2 regions of the Acidovorax cavernicola genome follow, and region 1 is predicted to be linked to the other one. Evidence: riboswitches for the same ligand, from Rfam matches in the RefSeq annotation. Region 1 holds a riboswitch; the other holds the start of a gene.
What was found. A riboswitch is a leader RNA that binds a small molecule or an ion and turns the genes downstream of it on or off. The one in region 1 is predicted to bind glycine.
Positions count from the first base shown of each region.

Region 2: another riboswitch for glycine. It lies ahead of D3H34_RS25310 (D-amino acid dehydrogenase); the one in region 1 lies ahead of gcvT (glycine cleavage system aminomethyltransferase GcvT).

Region 1 is NZ_QXMN01000004.1:74,108-88,855, forward strand. Features, by position in the region: gene D3H34_RS06305 (DUF2855 family protein) at 1-883, shown strand, start outside; gene D3H34_RS06310 (DUF3014 domain-containing protein) at 1,025-1,936, shown strand; gene D3H34_RS06315 (alpha/beta fold hydrolase) at 2,054-3,625, shown strand; gene D3H34_RS06320 (Crp/Fnr family transcriptional regulator) at 3,568-4,299, opposite strand; gene gcvP (aminomethyl-transferring glycine dehydrogenase) at 4,325-7,234, opposite strand; gene gcvH (glycine cleavage system protein GcvH) at 7,286-7,657, opposite strand; gene gcvT (glycine cleavage system aminomethyltransferase GcvT) at 7,728-8,900, opposite strand; glycine riboswitch at 8,948-9,060, opposite strand; glycine riboswitch at 9,073-9,163, opposite strand; gene D3H34_RS06340 (hypothetical protein) at 9,195-9,731, opposite strand; gene D3H34_RS06345 (L,D-transpeptidase Cds6 family protein) at 9,837-10,307, opposite strand; gene D3H34_RS06350 (MFS transporter) at 10,444-11,631, opposite strand; gene D3H34_RS06355 (AraC family transcriptional regulator) at 11,740-12,525, shown strand; gene D3H34_RS06360 (TRAP transporter large permease) at 12,593-13,870, opposite strand; gene D3H34_RS06365 (TRAP transporter small permease) at 13,867-14,361, opposite strand; gene D3H34_RS06370 (TRAP transporter substrate-binding protein) at 14,468-14,748, opposite strand, start outside.
Region 2 is NZ_QXMN01000043.1:8,726-23,473, reverse strand. Features, by position in the region: gene D3H34_RS25320 (FIST signal transduction protein) at 1-1,142, shown strand, start outside; gene D3H34_RS25315 (RtcB family protein) at 1,346-2,761, shown strand; gene D3H34_RS25310 (D-amino acid dehydrogenase) at 2,780-4,087, opposite strand; glycine riboswitch at 4,179-4,285, opposite strand; glycine riboswitch at 4,331-4,421, opposite strand; gene rfbB (dTDP-glucose 4,6-dehydratase) at 4,539-5,615, shown strand; gene rfbD (dTDP-4-dehydrorhamnose reductase) at 5,612-6,502, shown strand; gene rfbA (glucose-1-phosphate thymidylyltransferase RfbA) at 6,564-7,451, shown strand; gene rfbC (dTDP-4-dehydrorhamnose 3,5-epimerase) at 7,448-7,996, shown strand; gene D3H34_RS25285 (D-sedoheptulose-7-phosphate isomerase) at 8,111-8,740, shown strand; gene D3H34_RS25280 (SDR family NAD(P)-dependent oxidoreductase) at 8,823-9,782, shown strand; gene D3H34_RS25275 (HAD-IIIA family hydrolase) at 9,779-11,692, shown strand; gene D3H34_RS25270 (GHMP family kinase ATP-binding protein) at 11,689-12,678, shown strand; gene D3H34_RS25265 (glycosyltransferase family 2 protein) at 12,752-14,641, shown strand; gene D3H34_RS25260 (rhamnan synthesis F family protein) at 14,638-14,748, shown strand, end outside.

The sequences.
Region 1 (14,748 bases):
GGGCTTTGCCGACGTGGTGGCCTCGAACGTGGAGGGTGTGGCGGTGGGCGAGCGCTTCTATGGCTACTTTCCGATCGCGAGCCACCTGCGCATGCAGCCGGTGCGCGTGACGCCGCGCGGCTTCTACGACGGCGCGGCGCACCGCAGCGAGCTGGTGTCGGCCTACAACCAGTACATGCGCTGCAGCCACGATGCCGGCTACGTCGCCGCGCTGGAGGACTACCAGATGCTGGTGCGCCCGCTGTTCATCACCTCGTTCATGCTGGCCGACTTCCTGGAAGACAACGCCTTCTTCGGCGCGACACAGGTGGTGGTGTCGAGCGCGTCGAGCAAGACGGCGTTCGGCACGGCCTTCTGCCTCGGCCGTCGCGAGGGCGTGCAGCTGGTGGCGGCCACCTCGCAGGGCAACCGCGCCTTCGTCGACGCGCTGGGCTGCTACGACCGCACGGTGGCCTACGGCGAGATCGCCACGCTGGCGGCCGACGTGCCCACGCTGTACGTCGACTTCGCGGGCCACGACGACCTGCGCGCCACCGTGCACCACCACTTCGGCGAATCGCTGGTGTACGACTGCTATGCGGGCTCGGCGCAGAAGACCGAATTCCTCGGCGACACGAGCGCGCTGCCCGGCCCGACGCCCCAGCTGTACTTCGCGCCCGTGCAGATTCGCAAGCGCAATGCCGACTGGGGCCCGCAGGAGGTCAATCGCCGCTTCAACGAAGCGCAAGGCCGCTTCATCGCCGAGCTGAGCCGCCCGGGCAATCGCTGGATGACGCTGGCGCAGGGCCGGGGCTTCGCGCATGCGCAGGCGGTGATCGCCGATCTGCATGCGGGCCGCGTCGATCCGCGCGCAGCGCACGTGGTGCGCATCGGCACCGAATGACGCACTGACCGACTGAACTTCGGCGCGGTCGGGGCGTCACAGGGGGTTACGAGAACGTGGGCATCGTGAGGGTCTTGAAGGCCATCCTGGTGCACCATTGCTTTTCGTCTCCCCAATGCCACCCGCAAAAGGAAACCGCCCATGTCCGATGCCGACACCCCCCGCGACAACCCCGAGTTCCGACCCCGCCGGGAGGCCCCGATGGGCACCATCGTCGGCCTCGTGCTGGTGGTGCTCGCGGCTGCTTTCTTCGGCTGGCGCTGGTACCAGCAGCAACAGGCGCTGAAGGCGCCCGAGCCCGTGCCGGTGGCCGCGGCCCCGAACGACGCGCCCCCTGAGCCGCCCAAGGCCGAGGAGCCGAAGGGCCCGCAGAACCCGGTCGAGGCGCTGGCCCCGCCCGATGGTGCGTTGCCCGCGCTGGGCAATTCCGATTCCCGCGTGCTGAAGGCGCTCACCGACCTGCTGGGCGGCAAGGCCGTGGCCACCTATCTGCATTCGGAGGGCATGGTGCGGCGCTTCGTCGCCACGGTCGACAACCTGCCGCGCGAGCAGGCGCCCGCGAGCAAGTGGCCGGTGCAGCCCGCGCCGCAGCGCTTCATCACCGAAGGGCCGCAGCAGGGCGTGCAGACCATCGCGGCGAACAATTCGGCGCGCTACAACGGCCTGGTGCTGCTGGCCGAGTCGGTCGATCCCGCCAAGGCGGCTGCCGTGTATGCGCGCCTCTATCCACTGTTCCAGCAGGCGTATGAAGAGCTGGGCTATCCGGGCCGCTACTTCAACGACCGTTTCGTCGCCGTGATCGACCACCTGCTGCAGGCCCCGGAGCCGGCCGGGCCGGTGCAGGTGAGGCTGGTCGAGGTGAAGGGCGAGATTCCTTCGCAGCGCCCGTGGGTGCGCTATGAATACGTCGACCCCAAGCTCGAATCGCTCTCGGCCGGCCAGAAGATCCTGGTGCGCATGGGCCCCGAGAACGAGCGCCGCATGAAGGCCAGCCTGCGTGGGCTGCGCGCGCAGATCGCCACCGGCGAGATCGCGAAGAAGAAGCAACCGTAATCCGTAGGTGGCCCTCCCGGCCGCTTGGGCCACCTTTGTTCCTGCGGGGACAGTTCGCCGCCGCCTTCGTTCCTAGAGTTGCGTGCTTCGAGACACGCAACCTTGAGGAACCCGTACATGAAGGCCATCATTCGCGCCGCCGCATTGAGCGCGGCGGCATGCCTGGGCGCCGCGCTCTGCGCGCAGGCCGCCACAATCCAGCAACTGTCGACGCAGTCACCGGTGGCCGACCCGCTGGTGTCAGGTGCTGCAAGCACGACGGGCACGAAGGTCGCCTTCACGCTCTTCCTGCCCGACACCCAACCCGAAGGCGGCTACCCGCTGGTGCTGCACGCGAGCGGCTTCGGGCTCGGCCGGCTGCAGGCGATGCCGCCGAACGACACCGACCCCGGCGCGAACTACTGGACGCGACTCGACCGCCTCGTGCCCACGCTGGTGTCGCGTGGCTACGCGGTCATCAGCTTCGACCACCGCGGCCATGGCGACAGCGGCGGCGACAGCCGCATCATGGACCCGCAGGCCGAGATCGCCGACATCCGCAGCCTGATCGACTGGGCCGAGCGCGAGCTGCCACTGCGCAAGGGCGCCGACGGCAAGCCGCGCATCGGCAGCATCGGCGGTTCGTACGGCGGCGGCTACCAGATGCAACTGGCGCAGCGCGAGCCGCGCATCACCACCGTGATCCCGTCGATGACCTGGTACGACCTGCAGCACGCGCTGGCGCCGCAGGGTGTGCTGAAGCAGGGCTTCGTGCAGTTCGAATGCTTCATGGCCCAGCGCGGCAAGGTGCGCGACGGCGGCCTGCTGCGGCCGTTGTGCGAGCAGGCGCCCAAGCCCGGCGCCTGGGCATGGTCCGATCTCGGCGCCGACGCACCGCGCCTGCGCGATGCGTACCAGACGCACGGCCCCTCGGGCGCGAGCTGGGCCGGGCAACCGATGCGACGCGTCGATGCGCTCGTGGTGCAAGCCAGCGAAGACGTGCTGTTCGACATGGGCGACGGCCTGCGCAACTGGCGCCAGCTGGCTTCGGGTGGCGGCGACGTGCGGTTGATGGTGCTGCGCGCGGGCCACGTGAACCCGCGCGCCGGCCAGCGCGACAAGCCGGCACGCTGCGGCGACCTCGATGCGATGGACACGATGGCGCGCTGGCTCGATGCCAAGCTGCGCGACGAGACGGCCGGACTGTCGTCGGTGCCGGCCACGTGCGTCGCGCTGGACGACGGCACGGCGTATCGCGGCGCGATGCCGATCGCGCTGAACGCAAGCGCCGCATTGCCGCGCACCGAAGTGCCTGCCGGCACGGCGGCGCCGCGCTTCGTCGCATTGGCGTCCGTGCCAGCCGGCGCCGTGCTGGCCGGCGTGCCCGAAGCCGAACTCGACGTGCAGGGGCAGGCCGGGCCGGGCGTCGCGCTGGTGGGTCTGGCGCTGCGCAAGCGTGGCGGCGAGGTGGCGTTGCTGTCCGACCAGGTGGTGCCCGTGCCCACGGGTCGTCAGCGTGTGGCGCTCGGCGGCGTGGCCGCCCGCGTGCAGCCGGGTGACGAACTGGGCGTGGCACTGTTCGCGACGCATCCGCAGTACGTCTGGGCCCCGGCCTCGGGCGCACCCGCGGCTGGCATCACCGCCGTCAACGCCTATGCGGTTTCGGGCCGCGTGTGGCTGCCGCTGGCCGCCGACGCCGCGCCGCAGTAACTGCGCAGCGCGTCGAGCCGGGTCAGCGTGACGACCTGGTAGCCGAGGGTGAGCAGGCCCTCGGCTTCGAGCTGCTTCAGCGCCGCGTTCAGGCGCGGGCGCGACATGTTGCAGTAGATCGCCAGCTCCGCCTGCGACACCTGCAGCTCCAGCGAGCGCGGCGGAAAAGCCGACGGGCTGAACAGCGAGGCCAGGCTCTGCGCCACCTTGGCCACGGGATCGAGCGTGCGGTCCGACAGCGTGAGCACCATCGATTGCGTGAGCCGTTCGCTCAGCAGCGTCAGCACGAAGCGATTGAAGGCGGGGTTCGTGCCCAGCAGGTGGAAGAACGCGGCCTTGGGCATCTTGATGATCACCGCGTCGGACAGCGCGACGGCGTCGCACAGGCGCGGGATGTCGCGGATCAGCTCGATCTCGCCGACCCAGCTGAAGGCCTGCCCCATGAAGGTCACGGGCTTGCCCGAGGCCGAGGTGGTGCACAGCTTCATGCTGCCGCGCCCCATGCCGACCCAGTGGTCGGCCGCATCGCCCCGGTGCCAGATGGGCTGGCCCGCGGCCAGCTCGGCAAAGCGCAACTGCGGCAGCAGCGCCGCGCCTTCGGCATCGCTCAGCGTGTGGGCCCAGACGCAGCCGCGCCAGCGCGCCTTGAGCGATGCGACTTCGTCCGGGTTCATGCGCCGGGCACGACTGCCGCTGTCGTCAGGCCGTTTCGGTTTCCTGGTAGTCGCCCACCGGCACGCAGCTGCAGAACAGGTTGCGGTCGCCGTAGACGTTGTCGACGCGGCCGATCGGCGGCCAGTACTTGGCCTGCTTGAGTTCGGCCAGCGGGAACGCGCCGAGTTCGCGCGAGTACGGGTGGCTCCACTCGCTGCCCAGCAGGCTCGCGGCGGTGTGCGGCGCGTGCTTGAGCGGGTTGTCGTCCTTCGACCAGACGCCTTCTTCCACGCGGCGGATCTCGCCGCGGATGGCGATCATCGCGTCGACGAAGCGGTCGAGCTCGGCCAGCGGCTCGCTTTCGGTCGGCTCGACCATCAGCGTGCCGGGCACGGGGAAGCTCAGCGTGGGTGCGTGGAATCCGTAGTCGATGAGGCGCTTGGCCACGTCTTCCGCGGTGACACCGCTGGTGTCCTTGAGCGGGCGCAGGTCCAGGATGCACTCGTGCGCGACGTGGCCGTTGGGGCTCGCGTACAGCGTGGGGTAGTGGTCCTTCAGGCGGGCGCTGATGTAGTTGGCGCTCAGGATGGCCGTCTCGGTCGCGGCCTGCAGGCCCTTGGCGCCCATCATGCGGCAGTACATCCAGCTGATGGGCAGCACGGCTGCATTGCCCAGCGGCGCTGCAGAAACGGCGCCGACGCCGTTCGAGGGCACGCCGGCCGTCGCATGGCCCGGCAGGTAGGGCACGAGGTCTTCCACCACGCAGACCGGACCGACGCCCGGACCGCCGCCGCCGTGCGGAATGCAGAAGGTCTTGTGCAGGTTCAGGTGGCTCACGTCGCCGCCGAACTCGCCCGGCGCGGCCACGCCGACCAGCGCGTTCATGTTGGCGCCATCGACGTACACGCGGCCGCCGTGCTCATGCACGAGCTCGCACAGTTCCTTCACGCGGGTCTCGAACACGCCGTGCGTGCTGGGGTAGGTGATCATCACGGCGGCCAGGTGCTCGCTGTGCTTTTCGCAGGCGCGCTTGAGGTCGTCCATGTCGACGTTGCCTTGCGCGTCGCAGGCCGTCACCACCACCTGCAGGCCCACCATCTGGGCGCTGGCCGGGTTGGTGCCGTGGGCCGACGAGGGAATGAGGCAGATGTTGCGATGGCCCTGGCCTTTGGCTTCGTGGAAGGACTTGATGGCCAGCAGGCCTGCGTACTCGCCCTGCGAGCCCGCGTTGGGCTGCAGGCTGATGCCCGCATAGCCGGTGGCCTCGCACAGCCAGGCGCGCAGCTGCGCGTCGAGCTGGGCATAGCCCTGCAGCTGGTCGGCGGGCGCGAAGGGGTGGATGTTCGCGAACTCGGGCCAGGTGATGGGGATCATCTCGCTGGTCGCGTTCAGCTTCATGGTGCAGCTGCCCAGCGGGATCATGCTGCGGTCGAGCGCGAGGTCCTTGTCCGACAGGCTGCGGATGTAGCGCAGCATCGCGGTTTCGCTCTTGTGGGTGTTGAACACCGGGTGCGTCAGGAAGGCGCTGGTACGGCGCAGATCGTCGGGGATCAGCGGCGTGGTGTGGGCGGCCAGGTCGTCGAAGCGCGGCATCGCGGTGCCGGCGGGCACGAACAGCGCCCACAGGGTCTCGATGTCGGCGCGCGTGGTGGTCTCGTCCAGCGAGATGCCAAGGTGCTGCTGCAGGCGTTGGCGCAGGTTGACGTCGCCGGCCTGGGCGCGTTCGATGATCGCGGCGGTGTCGTCGCCGGTGCGGATCGTCAGCGAATCGAAGGCGGTGGTGTTCACCGGCTCGCGGCCCATCTGCGACAGGCCCTTGGCGAGGATGGCGGTGAGCACGGCCACGCGCTGCGCGATGCGCGTGAGGCCGTCGGGGCCGTGGTACACGGCGTACATGCTGGCGACCACGGCCGGCAGCACCTGTGCGGTGCAGATGTTCGAGGTGGCCTTCTCGCGGCGGATGTGCTGCTCGCGCGTCTGCAGCGCGAGGCGGTAGGCGGGCTGGCCGTGCGTGTCGACGCTCACGCCGACCAGGCGGCCCGGCAGCGAGCGCTTGAACGAATCGCGGCAGGCCAGGTAGGCGGCGTGCGGGCCGCCGTTGCACAGGGGCATGCCCAGGCGCTGCGTGGTGCCGCAGACGATGTCGGCATCGAACTCGCCGGGTGCGACCAGCAGCGTGAGCGCCAGCAGGTCGGCCGCGACGATGAAGGCGGCGTCGCACTGGTGCGCGTGGCCCGCGAGCGGGCGCAGGTCGTGCACGTGGCCGGTGGTGGCGGGGTACTGTGCGAGCACGCCGAAGAACTCGCCGCTCACCATCAGGTGCGGCAGCGTTTCCGACACGGTGCTCACCTTGACCTCGATGCCCAGCGGCGCGGCGCGCGTCTTGATGACCTCGATGGTCTGCGGGTGGCAGTCGCCCGACACCAGGAACACGTTGCTCTTGCTCTTCACGCTGCGCTTGGCCAGCGTCATGGCCTCGGCGGCGGCGGTGGCCTCGTCGAGCATCGAGGCGTTGGCGATGGCCATGCCCGTGAGGTCGCACACCATCGTCTGGAAGTTGAGCAGGGCTTCCATGCGGCCCTGCGAGATCTCGGCCTGGTAGGGCGTGTAGGCGGTGTACCAGGCGGGGTTCTCCAGGATGTTGCGCAGGATGACGCCCGGCGTGTGCGTGCCGTAGTAGCCCTGGCCGATGAAGCTCTTGAACACCTTGTTCTTCGACGCCAGTGCCTTCAGCTCGGCCAGCGCGTCGGCCTCGGTGACCGGCGCGGGCAGGCGCATCGGCCGGGCGCGGCGGATGGCTGCCGGCACGATGCCGTCGATGAGCTCCGCGCGCGTTTCCGAGCCGATCACCGGCAGCATGCGCGCCTCGTCCGCCGCATCGATGCCGATGTGGCGGGCGAGGAATTCTTCGGCGTTCTCTAGTTCTTGCAAAGAGGGAAGGGCGGGCGTCGGCATGGCGGTGAGGGCTCGGGAGGAAAAGACAAAGGTGCTGAAGAACTCAGCGGATCAGGATTCGGCGGCGAACTTGTCGTAGCTGGCAGCGTCCAGCAGGGCGTCGAGCTGTGCGGGTTCGCTCAGCTTGACCTTGAAGAACCAGCCGGCTGCCAGCGGATCGGTGTTGGCCAGCGACGGGTCGGCGCGCAGCGCTTCGTTCACTTCGGTGATCTCGCCCGACACGGGCATGAACACGTCGGCGGCGGCCTTCACCGACTCGACCACACCGGCAACCTCGCCCTGCGCGAAGGTCTTGCCGACTTCGGGCAGGTCGACGAACACCACGTCGCCCAGCGCGTCCTGCGCATGCACGGTGATGCCGACGGTGGCAGCGCCGCCTTCGGCCGCCACCCATTCATGGTCCTTGGTGTACTTGATGCTCATGAAAAAACTCCTCGTGGAAAAAATGAATCGGGGTGCAGAGCCTAGCCGGGTCGGCGAGGCGCTTGAAAAATCAGCCGCGGTAGTAGCGCGTCGGCACGAAGGGCATGGTCGAGACTTCCATCGGCACCGGCTTGCCCCGCACGATGGCCTGCACGCGCGTGCCGGGCTCGGCAAAGGCGGCGGCCACGTAGCCCATGGCGACGCAACGGTCGGCCGTGGGGCCGAGCAGGCCGCTGGTCACGGTGCCGATGTCGTGGCCTTCGAGCGATTGCAGCAGCGTGCCGTCGCGCACCGGAATGCGTTCCAGCGCCACCAGACCGACGCGCTTGCGCGTGAGCGTCTCGTGGTCGGTGTGACCGGCCGCGCCCGAGGCGACGGCGGCCAGCTGGGCCAGCACCTTGGCCGCGCCCGGAAAGCCGCCTTCGCGCGCGCCACCGGCGCGGCGCACCTTCTGGATCGCCCAGTTGAGCGAGGCTTCGACCGGCGTGGTGGTGGTGTCGATGTCGTTGCCGTACAGGCACAGGCCGGCTTCCAGCCGCAGCGAGTTGCGCGCGCCCAGGCCGACGGGCTTCACCTCGGGCTGCGCGAGCAGCAGGCGGGCCAGCGCCTCGGCATCCTTGGCGGCCACCGAGATCTCGAAGCCGTCTTCGCCGGTGTAGCCGCTGCGGGTGACGAAAGCGGGAATGCCGCCGATCTGCACCGCGCCGCCGGTCATGAACACGAAGCGCTCGATGCCGGGCGACAGCCGCGCCAGCGTGGCGGCGGCCTGCGGGCCCTGCAGCGCCAGCAGGGCGTGGTCAGGCAGGGGCTGCACCTCGCAGCGCGCGCCGATCCTGTTCTGGATGTGGGCGAGGTCGGCCACCTTGCAGGCGCCGTTGACGATCACGAAGAGCGAGCCGTTGCCTTCGTTGAAGAACATCAGGTCGTCGAGGATGCCGCCCTCGTCGTTCAGCAGCAGGCCGTAGCGCTGCTTGCCGGCGGGCAGGTCGACCACGTCGACGGGCATCAGGGTCTCGAAGGCGGCGGCGGCGTCGGGGCCGACCAGGCGCAACTGGCCCATGTGGGAAATGTCGAAGAGGCCCGCCGCGTCGCGCGTGTGCTTGTGCTCGGCCATCAGGCCGGCGGGGTACTGCACGGGCATGGCGTAGCCGGCGAAGGGCACCATGCGGGCGCCGAGCTCCACGTGGAGGTCGTACAGTGGGGTCTTGAGAAGTTGAGCGTCGGAAGCGGAAGAAGCAGCCACGGGGCACTCCAAAGGGGCAGTCGAAATCCATGGCTGCAACGCCACGGGCCACCCCTGCTGTCCGCTTTACCTGAGAGATTCGCCCCACGATCGGGGTTTGCTCCTTCGGTGGGCCATCGTTGCACCCGGGGTGCAGTGGCCTCTCTCCAGCAAGGAAACGCCGGTGGTTGCCGGCGTCTTGTCAGTCCTTTTGCCTGAGCGTTCGGGGAACCCCTGCGCCTTCGGCGGCCCCGTCGCGCGGGGCTCTCTCCTGACCCGACGAGTGTAGTGGATCGAGCGGCCGGGCCCGACGGCTCAGTGCACGGTTTCGGCCGGCGGCAGCAGCTTGTCGATGCGCTCGCGCAGCGAGTCGGCGCGCTCGGGGCCGGCGCTCTTCTCGATCTCGGAGAGCATCAGCGCGGCGATGGTCAGCATGGCCTCGCGGTCGCGGGCCTCGCGCAGGGCGTCGCGCATCTGGTTGGCGAAGCGCGGGTCGCGGCGCACGAACATGCGCTCGCAGATGTCGAACAGGAACATGCGCGTGGTGGCCAGCGAGCGCTTGCCGTCGAAGCTGTCGGCCGACGTGGCGACCTGGATCGGCTCCGCGGCCGGGACGGGCGTGGGGGCGGGAGCGGGTGGCACCGGGGCCGGCCGCGCCTCCTGCAGGTAGCCCCGCTGCATCAGCCCCTGGATCGCCTGCTCGGCCTCGACACGGCTGGGAAACAGGGGGCTGAAGTCGGTCAGCGTGCGCCGGCCGTCGGCCATCAGCAGCAGCGCGCGCTCACGCTGGCTGAGCGTGCGCTGCCCGGCCTGGAGTTCGTCGCGTGCCTTCTCGGTCTTGGTGGGGAACATGGCGGCCACAGCTTTCGGAGGTCGAAGGCTGCAGCATCGTTGCAAGTGGTGACATCTTCGTGAACCATTTGCCTACAGGGGGATTGGGGCGCGAATGCGTCCGTGTCAGGTGCCCGCGCTCTCCTTGCGGATCAGCCAGCGCGGGCCCACGCGCTGAAGTTCGAGGGTCTTGCGGTCGGTCTCGGTCAGCGCATCGGCGCGGTAGACCTGCCGGAACTGCGCGCTGGCGGAGGTGCCCTGGATGCTGATCACCAAGCCCTCGATGCCCACGCTGATGCGCGACTTGCCCGTGATGCGGGCGCGCCGGTCGGCCTCCCAGCGCTCGCGGGTCTGGCCGCGCGCCGGGGTGAAGTCGGGCGCGTAGGCCGCGAGGTAGCGCTCCACGTCACGCGCGGACCAGGCAGCAGCCCAGGCGCGCACGGCGGTTTCGACTTCGGCGAGGCTGGCGATGGGGTTCGCCGCAACGGCGGGCGCCGTGGCCGGTACCGCCGGTGCGCCCGGCGTGGCCGCGAAACCGGCCGTGGCCAGCAGGCCGGCGGCGGCGAGGCTGCAACCTTGGGCGGCGATTCGATGCATGGCGTCCTTTTCCTTCTTCTGCTCTGTCAGGCTCGACGTCGAAGCTTGCGTCGATTCTGGCAGTGAAAGAGGGGACGCGTGGCGTTGAATCGCCCACGGATTTCCGTGGTCTGTTGCTCAGAGCGCGAGGTCGAACTCAGGCCGCCGCAGCCTCACCCGTCATCACCTGCACCGTGCGGTTGCGAAGCCGCAAGGCCAGCACGGTCGCGACGCACAGCACGCACAGCACCACCGTGAGCGTCGTGCCGAGCCCGCGTGCGTCCGACAGCATGCCGAACAGCGGCGACACCAGCCCGCCGACCGAGAGCGCGAGCCCGAGCGTGATGCCGCTGGCGGTGGCCGGGTTGCGCGGCAGGTAGTCCTGCGCGAGCGTCACCTGCGCGGCGAAGGGCAGGAACATGCTCATGCCGAGCCACGCGGTGCAGGCCAACGCCATGCCGGGCGTCGATGCGAGCACGAGGCCCGCCATGGCCGGCAGCGCGAGCAGGTAGCCGCAGCGGATCGTGCCCATGCGCCCGATGCGGTCGCCGAGCCAGCCGCCGGCCAGCGTGCCCACGGCGCCAGCCGCAGTGAAAGCGGTGAGCGCCGCGGCGCCCTGGAAGCTGGTGCCGTGCAGGTCGCGCGTGATGCGCAGCGAGAGCATCGACAGCACCGTGACGTACGGGATCGACCAGCCCACGATGGTCGCCACCAGCAGGCCGAAGGCGCGCCAGTCGTTGTGGGGCTTGAGCACCGGGGCGCCCGCCTTCGAGCCGCGCGATGCCGACGACGTGCCGGCCGCCGCACCACGCCGCACGTTCGCCGCGACCCACACCACGCCCATCGCGAGCGCGGGAATGCCGAGCAGGTAGCTGCGCGACAGGCTGCCGCCACCGACCACCGTGGCCGCCAGCACGGGCGCGAACGAGGCGCCGATGGTGCCGCCCACCGAGAACACGCTCATCGCCTTCTGCGAGGCGCCGCCGGCCGCGCGCGCGGCCACGGTGGCCGGCGGGTGGTAGGCCGCGATGCCCAGTCCGCACAGCGCGACCGCGATCCAGGTCAGCAGGTAGCTCTGGCTCAGGCCCGCCAGCACCACGCCCAGCGCCGCCACCAGGAAGCCCACCGGCACCAGCCAGGCGCGCGGGTGGCGGTCGGCGTACAGGCCGAACAGCGGCTGCACCACGCTCGACAGCCCGGTGGCCGCCAGCATCAGGCCGCTCACGGCCGTGTAGCTGTAGCCGCGCTCCAGCACCATGAGGGGCAGCAGCGCGGGCACGAGGCCCTGGTAGAGGTCGTTGACGGCATGGGTGCCGGTGAGCAGCCCGAGTCGGCGCGAGTTCATGCGATGGCTTCTTTCTTCGATGTCCGGTTGGAGAAAAAGAGGGGGAAAGCCATCGTAGGAAGACACGAAAAGATGTTCTCGCCACGAATGTGCAAACATCGTCGTGAAATGGACAAACTGAATCTGCGCCCCGAAGAAGGCGAATCGACCCCCCGCGCCGTGGCCGTGCTGGCGACCGACCCGGCCGGCGACGCCTTCATTCCGCCGCATGCGCACCGGCGCGGGCAGCTCATCCACGCGATCTCGGGCGTGATGATGGTCAGCGCCGAGCCCGGCAGCTGGGTGGTGCCGACCGGACGCGGCGTCTGGGTGCCGCCGGGCATGACGCACCAGATCCGCATGGCCGGCGAGGTGAAGATGCGCACCGTCTTCGTCGAGCCCGGCACGCGCGCCGACCTGGGGGCCGACTGCCGTGTGATCCATGTGGGCGCGCTGCTGCGTGAGCTGATCGTGGCGGCGGTCTCGCTGCCGCTCGACTACCCGCCAGGCGGGCGTGACGAGCGCGTGATGGAGCTGATCCTGGACGAGATCGAGGCCGCGCCCGCGCTGTCATTGCATGTGCCGATGCCGCGCCACGCGCGCCTGGCTGCGCTGTGCGAGGCACTCATTCGCGACCCTTCGCAGCCCGCCACGCTCGACGGTTGGGCCGAGCGGCTGCACATGAATGCGCGCACGCTGGCCCGCTTGTTCGAACGCGAGACCGGCATGACCTTCGGTGCATGGTGCCGCCAGGCGCGGCTGCTGCTGAGCCTGCCGCGGCTGGCCGCGGGCGCGTCGATCCTGGAAGTGGCGCTGGCGCACGGCTACGAGAGCCCGAGCGCCTTCACCGCGATGTTCCGCCGCACGCTCGGCGTGCCACCGAGCCAGTACCTGCAACAGAAAAAGGAGCGCTGAAACGACAAGGCGGGCGGCCCGCGAAGGCCGCCCGCCTCAAGTGGCGTGCATGGCTGCGCGCTGCCGGCTACCTGGCGTAGACCAGGTCGCGCAGCGACAGCGAAATCCAGGGCACGTAGGTGATCACCATCAGGCAGGCCAGGATCACCAGCACGAACGGGATCAGGTGCCGCACGATCCGGTCGAGCGAGATGCGCGCCACCGTACAGGCGGCGAACAGGTTCACGCCGAAGGGCGGGGTGATCATGCCCAGCGCCAGGTTCACCACCATGATCAGGCCGAAGTGCACCGGGTCGATGCCGAAATGCACCGCCACCGGCGCGAGGATCGGTGCCAGCACGATGATGGCCGCGCTCGTCTCGATGAACATGCCGATCACGAACAGTGCCGCGTTCACGCCCAGCAGGAACATCGCGGGCGACTTCAGCACCTCCTGCAGCCAGTGGCCGATGGCATCGGGCACGCCGGCGCGGGTGATCAGGAAGGCGAACAGGCCTGCGTTGGCGATGATGAACATGATCACCGCCGACGACAGCACCGACTTGCGCAGGATCGCGAACAGGTCGGTGATCTTGATCTCGCGGTAGATCACCATGCCGACGACGAGCGCGTAGAACACCGCCACCGCCGAGGCCTCGGTCGGCGTGAAGATCCCGCCGTAGATGCCGCCCAGGATGATCACCGGCATCAGCAGTGCCCAGCCGGCCTGCCACAGCGCGCGGCCGAAGGGCATGCGACCGTCGCCGTCGTTCTTGCCCCAGCCCTTCCACTTGCAGTAGACCCACACGAAGAGCATCAGCGCGAGGCTGATCAGGATGCCGGGGCCGAAGCCCGCGATGAACAGCTCGCCGATCGAGACTTCGGCGCTCACGCCGTACAGGATCATCGGGATCGAGGGCGGGATGATCACGCCCAGCTCCGCGCTCGTGGCCTGCAGCGCCGCCGCGTACGAGGTGGGGTAGCCGTGCTTGATGAGCGCCGGGATCAGGATCGCGCCGATCGCGAAGGTGGTCGCCACCGACGAGCCCGACACCGCCGCGAAGATCATGCAGGTCAGCACGCAGGTCATCGGCAGGCCGCCCTGCACGCCGCCCACGATGCTCTTGGCGAACTCCACCAGGCGGCGCGAGATGCCGCCGGTCTCCATCAGGTTGCCGGCCAGGATGAAGAACGGGATGGCCGCCAGCGGAAACTTGTTGATCGAATTGAACATCTCCTTCACGGAGATCAGCATGTTGGCGTTGGTGACCTGGATGCCCAGGATCGACGCCAGACCGATGGACACGGCCACCGAGATCGACAGTGCAAAACACAGCACCATCGTTGCAACCATCACCACACTCATTGCGCAGTCTCCAACTCAAGCCGCTTCGGATCAAGGAAATTGCCCGCAATGCCGAACAGGCAGAACACGGAGCCGACGGGCAACGCCAGGTAGGCCCAGACCATCGACAGGCTTTCGAGACCGGCCATCGACTGCACGCGCCCGCGCATGGCGTAGTCCCAGCCCCACCAGAGGATGACCAGCATCAGCACCAGCGCAGCCAGTGCCACCACGGCGTCGAGCACGCGGCGCACGCGTGGCGGGCTCCAGCGGTAGAGCACGTCGACGCTCACCATCGCGCCTTGGCGGAAGGCCATCGGGATGCCGAGGAACACCATCCAGATCAGGCTCACGCGGATCAGGATCTCGCTCCACTCGGCGGGCTGCTCGAGCACGAAGCGGGTGACGATCTGGAACACGCCCAGCGCGGAGGCGACCACCAGCATGAGGCAGGCGCCGATCATCGAGACGCCGGTGGTCCAGCGCTCGATGCCGAGGAATTTTTCTTTCATACGCAACGACTCGCGTTTCTCGAATTTCTCAGGTTTCCCAACAAAAAAAGCCCGCCAGCCAGGGGCTGCGCGGGCGTCGGCGCCGTCGGGGACAGGCGCCGGTTCATCACTTGTAGTTGCGGATCTTGTCGAGGTTGGCCTTGCCGAAGTCCTTCTCGAACTGGGCGTTCACCGGCGCGAGCGCGGCCACGAACTTGGCCTTGTCGACGTTGTCGATCACGGTCATGCCCTTGGCGCGCAGGTCGGCCACGCCCTTGGCGTCGTCCTCGTCCACGCGGGCGCGGTTGGCCTTGGCGCCTTCCTTGGCGGCGTCGATGAAGGCCTGCTTGTCGGCCGCGCTGAGCTTGTCGAAGGTGGCCTTGTTCATCACGAAGATGCAGGGCGAGT
Region 2 (14,748 bases), on a different contig from region 1:
ACCACTACGCGAGCGACGCGCAGGAGATCCTCGATCACCTGGGCGCCGAGCTGCCCGAAGTCACTGACTGGTCGGGCACGGTCGGCATCGGCGTCGCGGCCAACAACGCCGAGTATTTCGACGAGCCCGGCCTGAGCCTGATGCTGTGCGCGCTGCCCAGCGACCAGTACCGCGTGTTCTCGGGCGTGGCGCCGTTGGGCAGCTCCGAAATGAGCGGCTTCGAGGCCCACACCGCGCTCGTGCACGCCGACCCCGCGACGCCCGACCTGAGCGAGCTCATCGGCGAGATGGCGGGCCGCACCGACACCGGCTACCTGTTCGGCGGGCTCTCGTCCGGCCGCGGCGGGGCGCTGCAGTTCGCGGTGGGCGGCAACGGCAACATCCGCGGTCACGGGGCGGCGGGCGGTGTGTTCTCGGGCGGTTTGTCCGGCGTGGTGTTCGGCGAGGGCGTGCGGCTGGTGTCGCGTGTCACGCAAGGCTGCCAGCCGCTGCGCACCGGTGGCGCGCGCGAGCGCGAGATCACCGAGGCCGATGGCAACCTGCTGCTCGCGCTCGACGGCGAGCCGGCGCTCGACGTGCTGCTGGCCGACCTGCAGGTGTCGCTCGACCGGCCGCAGGAAGCCATCGACGCCGTGCGCAACACGCTGGTCGGCCTGGCCGACGCGGGCAGCGACGGTATCCGCCGCACCGGCGACCTGGGCGCCGACGTGCTGGTGCGTCACATCATCGGCCTGGATCCCACGCGACGCGGCATTGCCATCGCCGACAACGCCGAGGCCGGCATGCGGATGAGCTTCTGCCGCCGCAATGCGCAGGCGGCGCGCGCCGACCTCATGCGCATCTGCGCCGAGATCCGCGAAGAACTTGAGCCCGAGGAGCAGACCCTGGCCACCGCGCGCGCCGTGGCGGCCGGCGAGGCCGAGGCTGCACCGCACCCCGCGCGGCGCATCGCCGGCGCGGTGTACGTGAGCTGCTCCGGCCGCGGCGGCCCGCACTTCGGCGCGCCGGGCGCCGAACTGCAGATCGTGCGACATGCGCTGGGCGACGTGCCGCTGGTCGGCTTCTTCGCCGCCGGCGAGATCGCGCGCCATCACCTGTATGGCTACACGGGCGTGCTGACGGTGTTCACTGCGCCGGACTGACGGGAAAAAACGACGCAGCGCCCCGCCCGCTGTTTTCGCGAGCGGCCTGCGTCGATAGAATCCGCCCGCTTTCTTGAATCTCTGCTGCTGCAAGAAAGAGTGATCCGCGTGCCCCGAGGCGCGCGGTCGATCTCTTTCGCCCCGCCACGCGATGTGACCGGGGCCCGGAAACCGACACGGTTTCCCCGAATGGAATTGCAGCCATGGGCAGCCCCACCAACCGTCATTTTTCGAGACTTCAGCGCGCTTTCTCGCGCGCCAACATCGCCGTCGATTACCGCGACGGCATCTATCACCTGCGCAACGAGGCCGCGCAGGCGACCGTTCTTCTGCCGCAGAGCCTGCCGCTGGAAGAAAAGGCCGTGAACCAGCTGCTGGCCTTCGCCAGCGTGCGCTCGCCCGATAGTGAGCACGGCGTGTGCAAGGCCTGCGCGACACCGGACTTCCATCCGGGATCGGTCGCGCCGGTCGGCAGCGTCGTGGCCACCGATGGCGACTTCGTCATTCCCGCCGCGGTCGGCACCGACATCAACTGCGGCATGCGCCTGCTGACCACCGGCCTCACGCTGGATCAGGTGGCGCCGCACAAGACGCAGCTGCTCGCGCGGCTCACGCGCAGCCTGCTCGACAACGGGCGCGACGTGCCGGTGCACACGGCGGCGTTTCGCGCGCTGTTCGACGAAGGGCCGGCGGCGTTCCTGGATGCCGTGCGCGGTGAAGGGCTCTGGGCGGCGTGCGACCGCGACCGGCTGCATGCCGAGATCGGCGCGTGCATCGGCCTGGCGAGCTTCGGCGGGCGGTCGCGACACGCACCGTCGGCCTACACCGGCGCGCGCCACGAGGTCTTCCGCGACCCGTGCCTCGGCACGCCGGGCAGCGGCAATCACTTCGTCGAGCTGCAGGTGGTCGACCAGGTGATGGACCGGCATGCGGCCTATCGCGCAGGGCTCAAGGCCGGCGAGGTCGTGGTGATGATCCACAGCGGCTCGCGCGACATCGGGTTCCATGTCGGCGGTCGCTGGATGGACCGGGCGCGGGCCGAGTGGCCGCAGGGGTTGCGCCATCCGAAGAGTGGGCTGTACGGGCTGACCGGGCCGCTGGCCCAGGAGTACCTCGAGGCCATGGGCGTGGCTGCGCGCTATGCGTGGGCCAACCGCGTCGTGCTGGCCGAGCTGGTGCGCAAGGACTTCGCCGAGCTGCTGGGCGCCACGGCGTCGGCGCTGGTGGTCGACGTGCCGCACAACGTGGTGCTGCGCGAGCACGGAATGAACATCCATCGCAAGGGCGCGACGCCGGCGCACGCGGGCGATCTCGCGCTGATCCCGGGCTCGATGGGCGATCACTCGTACCTGGCGACCGGACTGGGCCACGAGGACTGGCTGTGGTCGTGCAGCCATGGCGCCGGCCGACGCATGCGGCGGCAGGAAGTGCGCGCGATGCGGCCCGCGCCGGGCGACGAGAACGCCAGCTGGCAGTGCGTGACCTTGCGCGAGGAGCGCCGCATCGAAGAGGCGCCGCAGGCCTACAAGCCGATCGGCGCGGTGATCGATGCGCAGGAAAGTGCGGGGCTGATTCGCTGCGCCGTGCGGCTCAAGCCCTGGGTCACGTTCAAGGCATGACCCAGGGCGGGTGCCGTGTCAGCCCAGAGCGGGCTGCACGGCGCGCGACGCGGGCGCCGGCATGCCGGCGAACGTGAAGTCGACCTCGGGCGCCAGTCCGCTCACGATGCGTGCGATCGACTTGCCCGAGCCGCAGGCGTGCGTCCAGCCGAGCGTGCCGTGGCCGGTGTTGAGGAACAGGTTCGGCAGCTTCGTCTTGCCGATCAGCGGCACGTTGCTCGGCGTGGCGGGACGCAGGCCGGTCCAGAACTGGGCGCGCTCGGTGTCGCCGGCGCCGGGGAACAGTTCTTCGACGCGCCGCACGATGGCTTCGCAGCGCACGCGGTTCAGGTCGCGGTCGTAGCCGTTGAGTTCGGCCGTGCCGGCGATGCGCAGACGGTCGCCCGATTCCGACGTGTAGCGCGAGAACACCAGCTTGTATTCATCGTCGGTCAGCGAGACCTGGTGGGCCTTGGAGGCGTCCTTCACGGGCAGCGTCACCGAGTAGCCCTTGGCCGGGTAGATCGGCAGGCGGATGCCCAGCGGCGCCGCGTACAGCGGGCTCAGCGAACCCATCGCGAGCACGAAGGCGTCGCCGCGGATGCGCTGGAAGCGGCCTTCGCTGTCGGTCGCCTCGACGTGGTCGATGCTGCCGCCGGCTTCGCGCAGCGCGGTCACCGTGTGGCTCATGAGGAACTTCACGCCGGCCGCCTCGGCCAGCTTCACGAGTTCGCGCGCGAAGCGGTTGGCGTCGCCCGACTCGTCTTCGGCGGTGTATGTGGCGCCGGCGAGTTGGGGGCGGATGTGGGCGAGGGCGGGTTCGATCCGGATGGCCTCGTCGGCCGAGATCACCTGGCGTTCGCAGCCCAGGGCTCGCATCTGCTCGGCAGGCGCGAGGGCGCCGTCGAATTCCTTCTGCGTCGTATAGAAGTGCAGGATGCCTTGCGTGCGCTGGTCGTAGCTCAGGCCGGTGTCTCGACGCAATTGCTGCAACATGTCGCGGCTGTATGTACCAAGACGCACGATTTGTTCGATGTTATGGCGGGTGCGCGCCGGGGTGCATTCGCGCAGGAACTGCAGGCCCCAGAGCCATTGGCGCATGTCGGCGCGGATGCGGAACAGCAGCGGCGCATCTTCCTTGCCGAGCCATTGCAGCACCTTCAGCGGCGCGCTCGGATTGGCCCACGGTTCGGCATGGCTGACCGAGATCTGGCCGCCGTTGGCGAAGCTGGTTTCGGCGGCCGGGGTGGCCTGCCGGTCGATCACGGTCACTTCGTGGCCGAGTTGCTGGAGGTAGTAAGCCGAAGTCACGCCGAGCAGGCCGGCGCCAAGAACGATCACGCGCATTTCAAGTACCTTTGAGTTTGCAGCGCTTGAACGGCGGGCGTGGAGTGCTATTGAACAAATAGCAAGCAACTGGACGACCGCTGTCCAAGTTGCCGCTCCCCCTGTCCTCGGTACCTGAGAGATTCACCCTGCTGCACCCGCAGCGGGTTTGCTCCTTCGGTGCGCCACATGGCGTGGCGGCTCTCCAGACGGCCGTATCGATGATTTGCAGTACTGACCCCTTGCCGAAGTTCCTGATTTCTTCCTGGAACCTCGTCGGGCCGACCTGAGCGTTTATGGGAGTTTGCGCCTTCGGTAGGGCCTCCGTGGAAGCCCGCTCTCCTGCAGTGGGGGCGATTGTAGGCGGGGTCCGCAAGGCGGCCAACCCCTGTACATCGGCACTGCGCGCCGATGGGATAATTGACTGTTAATTTTCCGTAAAGCAAACTTTTTTCTACAGGCAGGGAACCCCATGATCTTGGTGACCGGCGGCGCAGGCTTCATTGGCGCCAATTTCGTGCTCGACTGGATCGCGCAAGGCGACGAGCCCGTCGTGAACCTCGACAAGCTGACCTACGCGGGCAACCTCGAGACCCTCGCATCGCTCAAGGGCAACGCGAATCACATCTTTGTGCAGGGCGACATCGGCGACAGCGCGCTGCTCGACCGCCTGCTGGCCGAACACAAACCGCGTGCCGTCGTGAACTTTGCCGCGGAATCGCACGTCGACCGCTCGATCCACGGCCCGGAAGACTTCGTGCAGACCAACGTGCTCGGCACCTTCCGCCTGCTCGAGTCGGTGCGCGGCTACTGGAACGCCCTTCCGGCCGACCAGAAGGCGGCCTTCCGCTTCCTGCACGTGTCGACCGACGAGGTCTATGGTTCGCTCTCCAAGACCGACCCGGCCTTCACCGAAGAAAACAAGTACGAGCCCAACAGCCCGTACTCGGCCAGCAAGGCCGCCAGCGACCACCTCGTGCGCGCCTGGCACCACACCTACGGCCTGCCGGTGGTCACCACCAACTGTTCGAACAACTACGGCCCGTTCCACTTCCCCGAGAAGCTGATCCCGCTGATGATCGTCAACGCACTGGCCGGCAAGAACCTGCCCGTGTACGGCGACGGCATGCAGGTGCGCGACTGGCTCTACGTGAAGGACCACTGCAGCGCCATCCGCCGCGTGCTCGAAGCCGGGACGCTGGGCGAGACCTACAACGTCGGCGGCTGGAACGAGAAGCCCAACATCGAGATCGTCAACACCGTGTGCGCGCTGCTCGACGAGCTGAGCCCGCGCGCCGACGGCAAGCCGTACAAGGAACAGATCACCTACGTCACGGACCGCCCGGGCCACGACCGCCGCTACGCCATCGACGCACGCAAGCTCGAACGCGAACTCGGCTGGAAGCCGGCCGAGACCTTCGACACCGGCATCCGCAAGACCGTCGAGTGGTACCTCGCCAACGGCGATTGGGTGCGCAACGTGCAAAGCGGCGCGTACCGCGAGTGGGTCGAGAAGCAGTACGACGCCACGGCGAAGGCTGGCGCATGAAGCTGCTGCTGCTTGGCAAGGGTGGACAGGTCGGCTGGGAGCTGCAGCGCAGCCTCGCGCCGCTCGGCGAGCTGGTCGCGCTGGACTTCGACAGCACCGACTTCCACGCCGACTTCAGCCGTCCCGAGCAGCTGGCCGAGACGGTGCTGGCGGTGCGCCCCGACGTGATCGTCAATGCCGCCGCGCACACTGCCGTCGACAAGGCCGAGAGCGAGCCCGACTTCGCGCGCAAGCTCAACGCCACCTCGCCCGGCGTGGTGGCCGAGGCCGCGCAGCAGATCGGCGCGCTGATGGTGCATTACTCCACCGACTATGTCTTCGACGGCAGCGGCACCCGCCCCTGGAAGGAAGATGACGCGACCGGCCCGCTCAGCGTGTACGGCCAGACCAAGCTCGAGGGCGAGCAACTGGTGGCCAAGCACTGCGCGAGGCACCTGATCTTTCGCACCAGCTGGGTCTACGCCGCACGCGGCGGCAACTTCGCCAAGACCATGCTGCGCCTGGCCAAGGAGCGCGACAAGCTGACCGTCATCGACGACCAGTTCGGCGCACCGACCGGCGCCGAACTGCTGGCCGACATCACCGCACACGCCATCCGCGCGACCCTGCAGGACCCGGCCAAGGCCGGGCTGTACCACGCCATCGCCGGCGGCGAGACCACGTGGCACGGCTACGCGCGTTTCGTGCTCGAGATGGCGCAGCAGGCCGGCGTCGAACTCAAGGCAGGACCGCAGGCTGTCGAAGCCGTGCCCACCAGCGCCTTCCCGACGCCCGCGACGCGGCCGCACAACTCGCGGCTCGACACCACCAAGCTGCAGACCACCTTCGGCCTGCGCCTGCCGCCTTGGCAGGAAGGCGTGGCGCGCATGCTGCGCGAGACGCTCTGATGGCTCTCTGACAGAGCAAGAGCAGACTGATTTTCACGGACCCCACAGAAGAAGAGACTCCATGACGCAACGCAAAGGCATCATCCTCGCCGGCGGCTCCGGCACCCGCCTGCATCCGGCCACGCTCGCCATGAGCAAGCAACTGCTGCCGGTGTACGACAAGCCGATGATCTATTACCCGCTGAGCACCCTGATGCTCGGCGGCATGCGCGACATCCTGATCATCAGCACGCCGCAGGACACGCCGCGCTTCCAGCAACTGCTGGGCGATGGCAGCCAGTGGGGCATCAACCTGCAGTACGCGGTGCAGCCGAGTCCCGATGGCCTGGCGCAGGCGTTCATCATCGGCGACAAGTTCGTGGGGAACTCGCCGAGTGCGCTGGTGCTGGGGGACAACATCTTCTATGGGCACGACTTCGTGCATCTGCTGTCGGACGCCGATGCCAAGCAGAGCGGCGCAACCGTGTTCGCGTACCACGTGCACGACCCGGAGCGCTATGGCGTGGTGGCCTTCGATGCCAACGGCAAGGCCAGCAGCATCGAAGAGAAGCCTACCCAGCCCAAGAGCAGCTACGCCGTCACCGGCCTGTACTTCTATGACAACCAGGTCGTCGACATTGCCAAGGCCGTGAAGCCGAGCGCACGAGGCGAACTGGAGATCACGGCAGTCAATCAGGCGTATCTGGACCTCGATCAGTTGAACGTGCAGATCATGCAGCGCGGTTACGCGTGGCTGGATACGGGCACGCACGAGAGCCTGCTCGAAGCAGGGCAGTTCATTGCGACGCTCGAGCATCGGCAAGGGCTGAAGATCGCGTGTCCTGAAGAAATCGCATGGCGCAATGGCTTCATCGACCGCGAACAACTCGAAAAGCTCGCCGCACCGCTGCAGAAGAATGGATACGGAAAGTACCTGAAGCACCTGCTGGCCGAGGAGATTCGCTCGTGAAGGTCATCCAAACCGAGATCCCTGACGTTTTGATCATCGAGCCGAAGGTTTTCGGCGATGCACGCGGCTTCTTCTATGAGAGTTTCAATGGCAAAGCGTTCGACGAGGCTGTCGGGCGGCATGTCGAATTTGTTCAGGACAACCATTCGCGATCGACGAAGGGCGTGCTGCGTGGCTTGCACTATCAGATCCAGCAACCGCAGGGCAAACTCGTGCGCGTGGTGCGCGGCGCGGTGTTCGATGTGGCCGTGGACATCCGTCGGTCTTCGCCCACCTTCGGGAAGTGGGTCGGTGTGGAGTTGACTGCAAGCAATCACCGGCAGCTGTGGGTGCCCGCTGGCTTCGCGCACGGATTCCTGGTCGCGAGCGACACGGCAGATTTTCTCTACAAGACGACCGACTACTACGCGCCTGCGCATGAGCGATGCATCTTGTGGAGTGACGCCTCTCTCGGCATTGCATGGCCGGATGTCGGGCAGGCCCCGGCACTTTCAGCCAAGGACAGCGCCGGGCTTTCGATGAAGCAGGCGGAATTTTTCGAATAGAAGAAGACGACGAATGCTGCGGATCGACTATTCGCGGCTGTTTCAAAGGGGTAGTCAAAGCCATCGGATCTGTCTGCCACTCAATATTTTTATAACTCCTACCCCCGAATTTTTATGCCTACATTCTTTCCAGAACACCAGATACCAGATGCTGGGCTGTACGCGGATGCGTATTTCGAAAGAATCAACGCTGCAGCCAAGACGGTGGATCGTGGGGCGCTGGCTGCCGCCGGGCGCCTTCTTGCGGAGCGCGCAGCCCAAGGAAAGATGATCTTTTCATGCGGCAACGGGGGGTCGGCAGCCATTTCCAACCACCTGGTCTGCGATTGCATGAAAGGCGTTCGCAGCAACAGCTGGCTGAAGCCGAAGGTGAACAGCCTCTCGTCCGCTGTCGAATTGATTACCGCGATCGTCAACGATATCGGCCCCGACGAGATGTTCTCGTTCCAGTTGACGTCCATGGCGTCCGAAGGAGACGTCCTCATCGCGATCAGCTCGTCCGGCGCCTCGCCCAACATCATCAAGGCGCTCAATGCGGCGCGTGAGATGAAGATGGCAACGATTGCCATGACCGGGTTTGCGGGTGGCGATGCAGCTCGCCTCGCCGACGTCAGTCTTCACGTGGATGCGCAGAACTATGGTGTCGTCGAGGATGTGCATCAGTCGCTCATGCACATCCTGGCGCAATACCTTCGCCAGAGTCACCTGACAGATCCCTCCCTGCTGGGAACGCTCAAGTTCTAGCATCTGACATGCCGGCCTGGACAAGCAATTTCTAGCTCTTTAGGTCTGCTGTCACCCAAGGCCTTCCTATTGTGAGATCCCAATGAAATTGCACCTGATCACTGGTGGCGCTGGTTTTGTCGCTGTCAACCTGACACGCCGTCTGCTTCAAGAAGGTAGCGCCGTTCTGGCCCTGGATGATTTGTCGCGTGGACGGCGTGAGCTGGTGGCGGAATTCGACAGCAATCCTTCTTTCATTTTTCGGCAGGTGGACTGCTCCGATCTTGAGGCCTTGTCGGCTGCAATCCAAGAGGTTGGCGCACCTGTTGCTCATGTCTGGCATCTGGCCGCCAATTCGGACATCCCGGCTGGAGTGACTGATCCGCGCATTGATCGCGATCGTACATTCCTGACCACTTTTGCCGTGCTCGAAGCCATGCGCCGGCACGAGATTCCGGAGTTGCACTTCGCGTCGAGCTCGGCCATCTATGGCGATCTCGGCGAACGTGAAATTCATGAAGACATCGGTCCGTTGCAGCCGATCTCCAATTACGGGGCCATGAAGCTGGCATCGGAAGTGCAAATCCGGGCGGCAGTCGAAGCGTTCCTCCCGCGTGCAGACATCTTCCGATTCCCGAACGTCATCGGTGTACCGGCAACGCATGGCGTCATCTTCGATTTCATCCGCAAGCTGAAGGCAACCCCTGACCAACTGCAGGTTCTCGGGAACGGCACGCAGCAGAAGGCGTATCTGCACGTCGACGATCTGATCGACGCCATGCTGCACGTGAGCCGGATCGAGGGGCGCTACAACGTGTTCAACATCGGCCCGAAGGACGATGGCGTCACGGTGCGAATGATTGCGCAGACAGTGCGTGACCGGGTCTCCCCGAAAGCGGAAATCGTCTTCGGCGAGGGCAATCGCGGCTGGGTGGGCGATGTGCCGCGCTTCCGTTATTCAACCCAGCGTCTGGCTGCCAGCGGCTGGAGCCCTCAGCTGGATTCCACTCAAGCCATGGTGCGTGCGGTCGACGAGATCGCACGCGAGGAGCTGGCGGAGTGACGCAAGCGGTCATTCTTGCGGGTGGCAAGGGCACCCGGCTGGCACAGCGCCTGAACGGGCGGCCCAAGCCTCTCGTGGATGTCAATGGCACGCCATTGCTGGAGCTTCAGGTTCGCACGCTCGCGCATCACGGGATCGATGACGTCGTCGTTCTGGTCAACCATGCGGCAGACCAGATCCAAGCCTTCTTCGAGCAGCGCCAGTTTCCCAGTCGGGTGCGTCTTTTCGACGATGGCGAGCCGCGCGGGACGGCGGGTGCCCTCTTGGCATGTCTGGACGAACTGGACGATCGATTCATCGTCGTCTATGGCGACACGCTGTTCGATATCGATATCGGGCACATGCTGGCTGCGCACGAGGCGTCCGGCGCGGATGTCACCCTGCTGCTGCATCCGAACGATCATCCGGCAGATTCGGACCTCGTGGAGGTCGATGCATCGGGCCGGGTGCGGGCATTTCATGGGTACCCGCACCCGAGCGGCGCCGAGTTGCGTAATCTCGTCAACGCTGCCTTCTACATCGTCGAAAAGAAGGCGCTCCTGGCGCGGCGCGACTTTCCCGTACCCTGTGACTTCGCCAAGGACCTCTTCCCGGCCATGGTGCGCGCTGGCGCGCACATCTCAGGCTACGTCAGCTTCGAGTACATCAAGGACCTGGGCACCCCGAAGCGGCTCGACAAGGTGGAAAAGCACCTTCGTTCAGGCGTTGTCGAACGAGCCAGCCGGACGCACCTGCAAAAAGCCGTGTTCCTGGATCGGGACGGAACCCTCAACGCGCTTCGCGACTATGTCCGCCGGCCCGAGGATCTCGAGCTTCTGCCGCACGCCGCCGAAGCTGTGCGTGCATTCAACAACGCGGAATACCGCGTTGTTGTGGTGACGAATCAACCGGTGCTGGCGCGTGGGGAGGCCAGCTTCGACGACTTGCAGCGCATCCACAACCGGCTGGAAAGCCGGCTGGGCGATGCCGGTGCCTATGTCGACGCGATCTACTTTTGCCCGCACCATCCCGATGCCGGTTTTGAGGGCGAAGTGTCCGCGCTGAAAATCGGATGCGATTGCCGAAAGCCTCAACCCGGCATGATGCGCCAAGCCATGACGGCGATGAATATCCAGGCCGCTGACTCCTGGATGGTCGGCGACAGCACCGCCGACATGCTGGCCGCGCGGCGAGCCGGGCTGCGTTCGGTCTTGCTGGAAACCGGGGAAGCGGGGCGCGATGGCAAGTTCACAGCGGCACCGGATTTTCGTTTTGCACACATTGGCGATGCAGCGCGCTTCATCGTTCACATGTATCCGCTGCTTGTTGCTGCCATCAACGAATGGATGCTCAAAGTCCAGCCGGGCGATCTGGTGTTGATCGGTGGCTTGGCGCGCAGTGGGAAGTCGACCATTGCCGGCGTACTGAAGGCTGAACTCGTGGCTCGCACGCTGGACGCTCATGTGCTGTCGCTCGATCGCTGGCTGCGTCCCGCTGCCGAACGACGCGCCAGCGTGCTGGGGCGCTATGCCTTGGAAGAAGCGCAAGAAGATCTCAAAGACTGGCTCGACGGTCGCACGGTAGACGCTGACTTGCCGTCCTACGACCGGATGCGTCGCGACCGGGGCCTGCCCGAGCGCACGGTGCTGGCACAGGACGCGGTCTTGATTTTGGAGGGTGTCCCTGCGCTGCTCGCCGATTGGCGGAGCGAGCGGCGGATCTGGCGTCTCCATATCGACGCGGACGAGGTTTCGCGGCGCGTTCGCGTCGAAGTCGACCTCATCGCACGGGGCTTGGCTGATGCACAAGGGGCGGCCCAAGCCTACGAGCAGCGACAGCAAGACGAAACGCCCTTGGTGACCGCTGCGCGGGCCAGGGCCGACAGCGTGCTCGATTTCGATTCCATTTTCTCCATTGATGACACGCCATGATCATTAGCCGGACACCGTTGCGGATGAGTTTTGTCGGCGGCGGAAGCGATCTGCCGAGCTACTACCGACAGCACGGCGGAGCGGTGTTGTCGACCGCTGTGGACAAGTATGTCTATGTGAGCGTCAACAAGAAGTTCGACGGTGGGATCCGCATCGCGTATTCCAAGACCGAAGAAGTTGACCACATCGAAAAGATCGAGCATCGCCTAGTTCGCGCGACGCTTCAAATGCTGGAAATTCCGGGAGGGATTGAAGTCACAAGCACTGCCGATATTCCATCGCGCGGCACCGGGCTGGGGTCCTCTAGTGCCTTTACCGTCGGCTTGATCAATGTCCTCTCGGCCTATCTGGGGCGGCATGTTTCGGCAGAACAGCTGGGGCGATTGAGTTGCGAAATTGAAATAGATCGCTGTGGCGAACCAATCGGAAAACAGGATCAGTACGCGTCAGCGTACGGTGGATTGAGTCTCATCGAATTCAAGCCAGATGATAGCGTCCTGGTGACGCCGCTCGTGCTGCAGCGAAAGATTCGAGAGGCCGTCGAAAGCAACATTCTTGTTTTCTATACGGGCATTACGCGCAGCGCCTCGGGGATTTTGAAAGAGCAGTCCTCGAATGTGGCCGACAGTGCAGGTAAGCAAAAAATGCTGAATCGCATGGTTGAGTTGGTCTATGAATTGCGCGACGAACTGCAGAGCGGCCATCTGGACTCGATGGGCGAAATTCTCGATGAGAACTGGCGGCTTAAAAAACAGTTGGCCTCGGGAATCACCAGCAACGCAATCGACGACTGGTATGTAAAGGCCAAGGTCAATGGCGCGCTCGGCGGCAAATTGTTGGGTGCTGGTGCCGGAGGGTTTTTGATGTTCTACGCACCGTCCGAGCGTCATGATGCGATCGAGAAGGCGCTTGGCCTACGTCGGATACATTTCGGATTCGAGCCTTTAGGAAGTCGAATCATTTTTTACAATCCGACTGATCTGTAGTTTGAATGAGCATATTCTTCGCGCTCGCATTTTTGCGCAAACTGCCACTTTGAATTAAAAAATAAAACTGCTCATGTATCCACCACGCGTATCAGTCGTCATTCCAACACGAAATTCCGAGAAATATCTGACGGAAGCGTTGGACAGCATTCTGGGGCAGACCTTCACGGATTTCGAATTGTTGATTGTTGATGACAACTCGACAGACGGCACTCTGGATCTCATTCGTGGCTATGAGGATGCACGCATCAAAGTCTTGAAAGGACCAGGCAAGGGCCTTGCTGCTGCATTGAACTTCGCTTTTCGCGAAGCGCGGGGTGAATTCATTGCACGCATGGATGCGGACGACATTGCGGAAGCAACGAGACTCGGGAAACAGGTGGCATTTCTCGACGAGCATCTCGACGTGGGGGTATGCGGCACAAAGTTTCAGCAGTTCATGGATGGTGACGCCATTCACCATCACATGGAGAACGTCCGCTATGCCGACATGCTCATGGGCTGCTATATCGCGCACCCCACGGCAATGCTGCGACGTCAATTGTTCGTTGAAAACAATCTTTTCTACGACGAATCGATGCGTTTCAGCGAGGATTACGATTTGTGGACGCGTGCCATTCGCGTCACGAAACTGGGAAATGTTCAGGAGATCCTGCTTCGCTATCGTCGACACAACGAAAGCGCGTCGATTGCCCACATGGATGAGATGCATCGGCTGGATGTCGGTGTCAAGCTCCGGATGATCGGGTACTTGGTGGGCGATCTGTCGCCAGCTGATGTGGAACTGGTTACGACGATGCTGACAGGCGGGTCCGGCAATGAGGCGGCCGAACTCGATATGCTGGCGAAATTGATGGCTTCCATCAAGCGCCCCGACCTTTGCTCACCGCTTGAGCTGGCCTCCGTGTTTCATCAGATCAAGCCACTGCCCCAAGATGATTTCGTTCGCCTGTGCAAAGACGTTATCCGCGAAATTCCGATCTTCATCATCTCGTTCAATCACCTGACGTATCTGCAGGCGAGCATTGCGTACTTCGAACAGGCAGGATTCAAGAACATCCATATCATTGACAATGCGTCGTCCTATCCGCCACTTGTCGAATACCTGCGTGCCTCGCCTCACAGAGTGCACTACATGGGTGTCAATTACAAACACACAGTATTGTTCGACTCATTGAAATTCAAGGAGATCGTCGATTCGAAGTATTTCGTCTTGACCGACCCGGATGTTCTGCCCGTCGACGAATGCCCGTTTGAATTCTTGTATGCCTTCCTTGATGTCTTGTTGAGCCATCCGGCGAAGAACAAGATCGGTTTTTCCCTCAAGCTGGACGATCTGCCCGATCACTACGAGTTGAAGGAGAATGTTCTAAAATGGGAAGGTCGATTTTACGAAAAAGTGAAAGAGCACGGCGCGCTGAAAATTTACGATGCACCAGTGGATACGACATTTGCGCTGTATCGCCCGCGAAAAGAATGGCGCACATCCGATTTCTTCTCGGCATTTCGAATGGCCTACCCCTATGAGGCAAGGCATTTGCCGTGGTATAGGGATCTTTCAAGGCTGACGGACGAAGAGCTTTTCTATCGTAGCCTGGATCAAGGAAGTAGTAACTGGAACGGCACGATGAGCGCCGAGCAGCTCCACAAGAAATATGGTACGGGTGTGGCACCGGATGCAAATGCCGATCAGTCGAAAGATCTGGATGCGCAAGCCGCGTTGACAGGTAAATTCAGTGATACCTTTCAACGCCGCCGTGTTGGTGAATTGCGTGGGTATTTTCTCAATGGGCGCTGGCCATTGCTCAATTTGCTAACTGTCCCTGGTGAGAGCATTTGTACCACGCTTTATGTATTCGGAAAAATTCCCTTGATGAGCAAGATCACGGACAGTCAGCATCACACACATCGGCTGTTCGGCATAATTCCGATCTGGAAGAAGGACAAGGAGGATATTGAATGAAGCGCTTGTGCCTTTTTGCCGGATATAGTCCTGAAGGTAAGATTGACGACTATGTTGTTCATTATCTGCGTGAGCTTTCAAATTTTTCTGATATCTATTACCAGGCA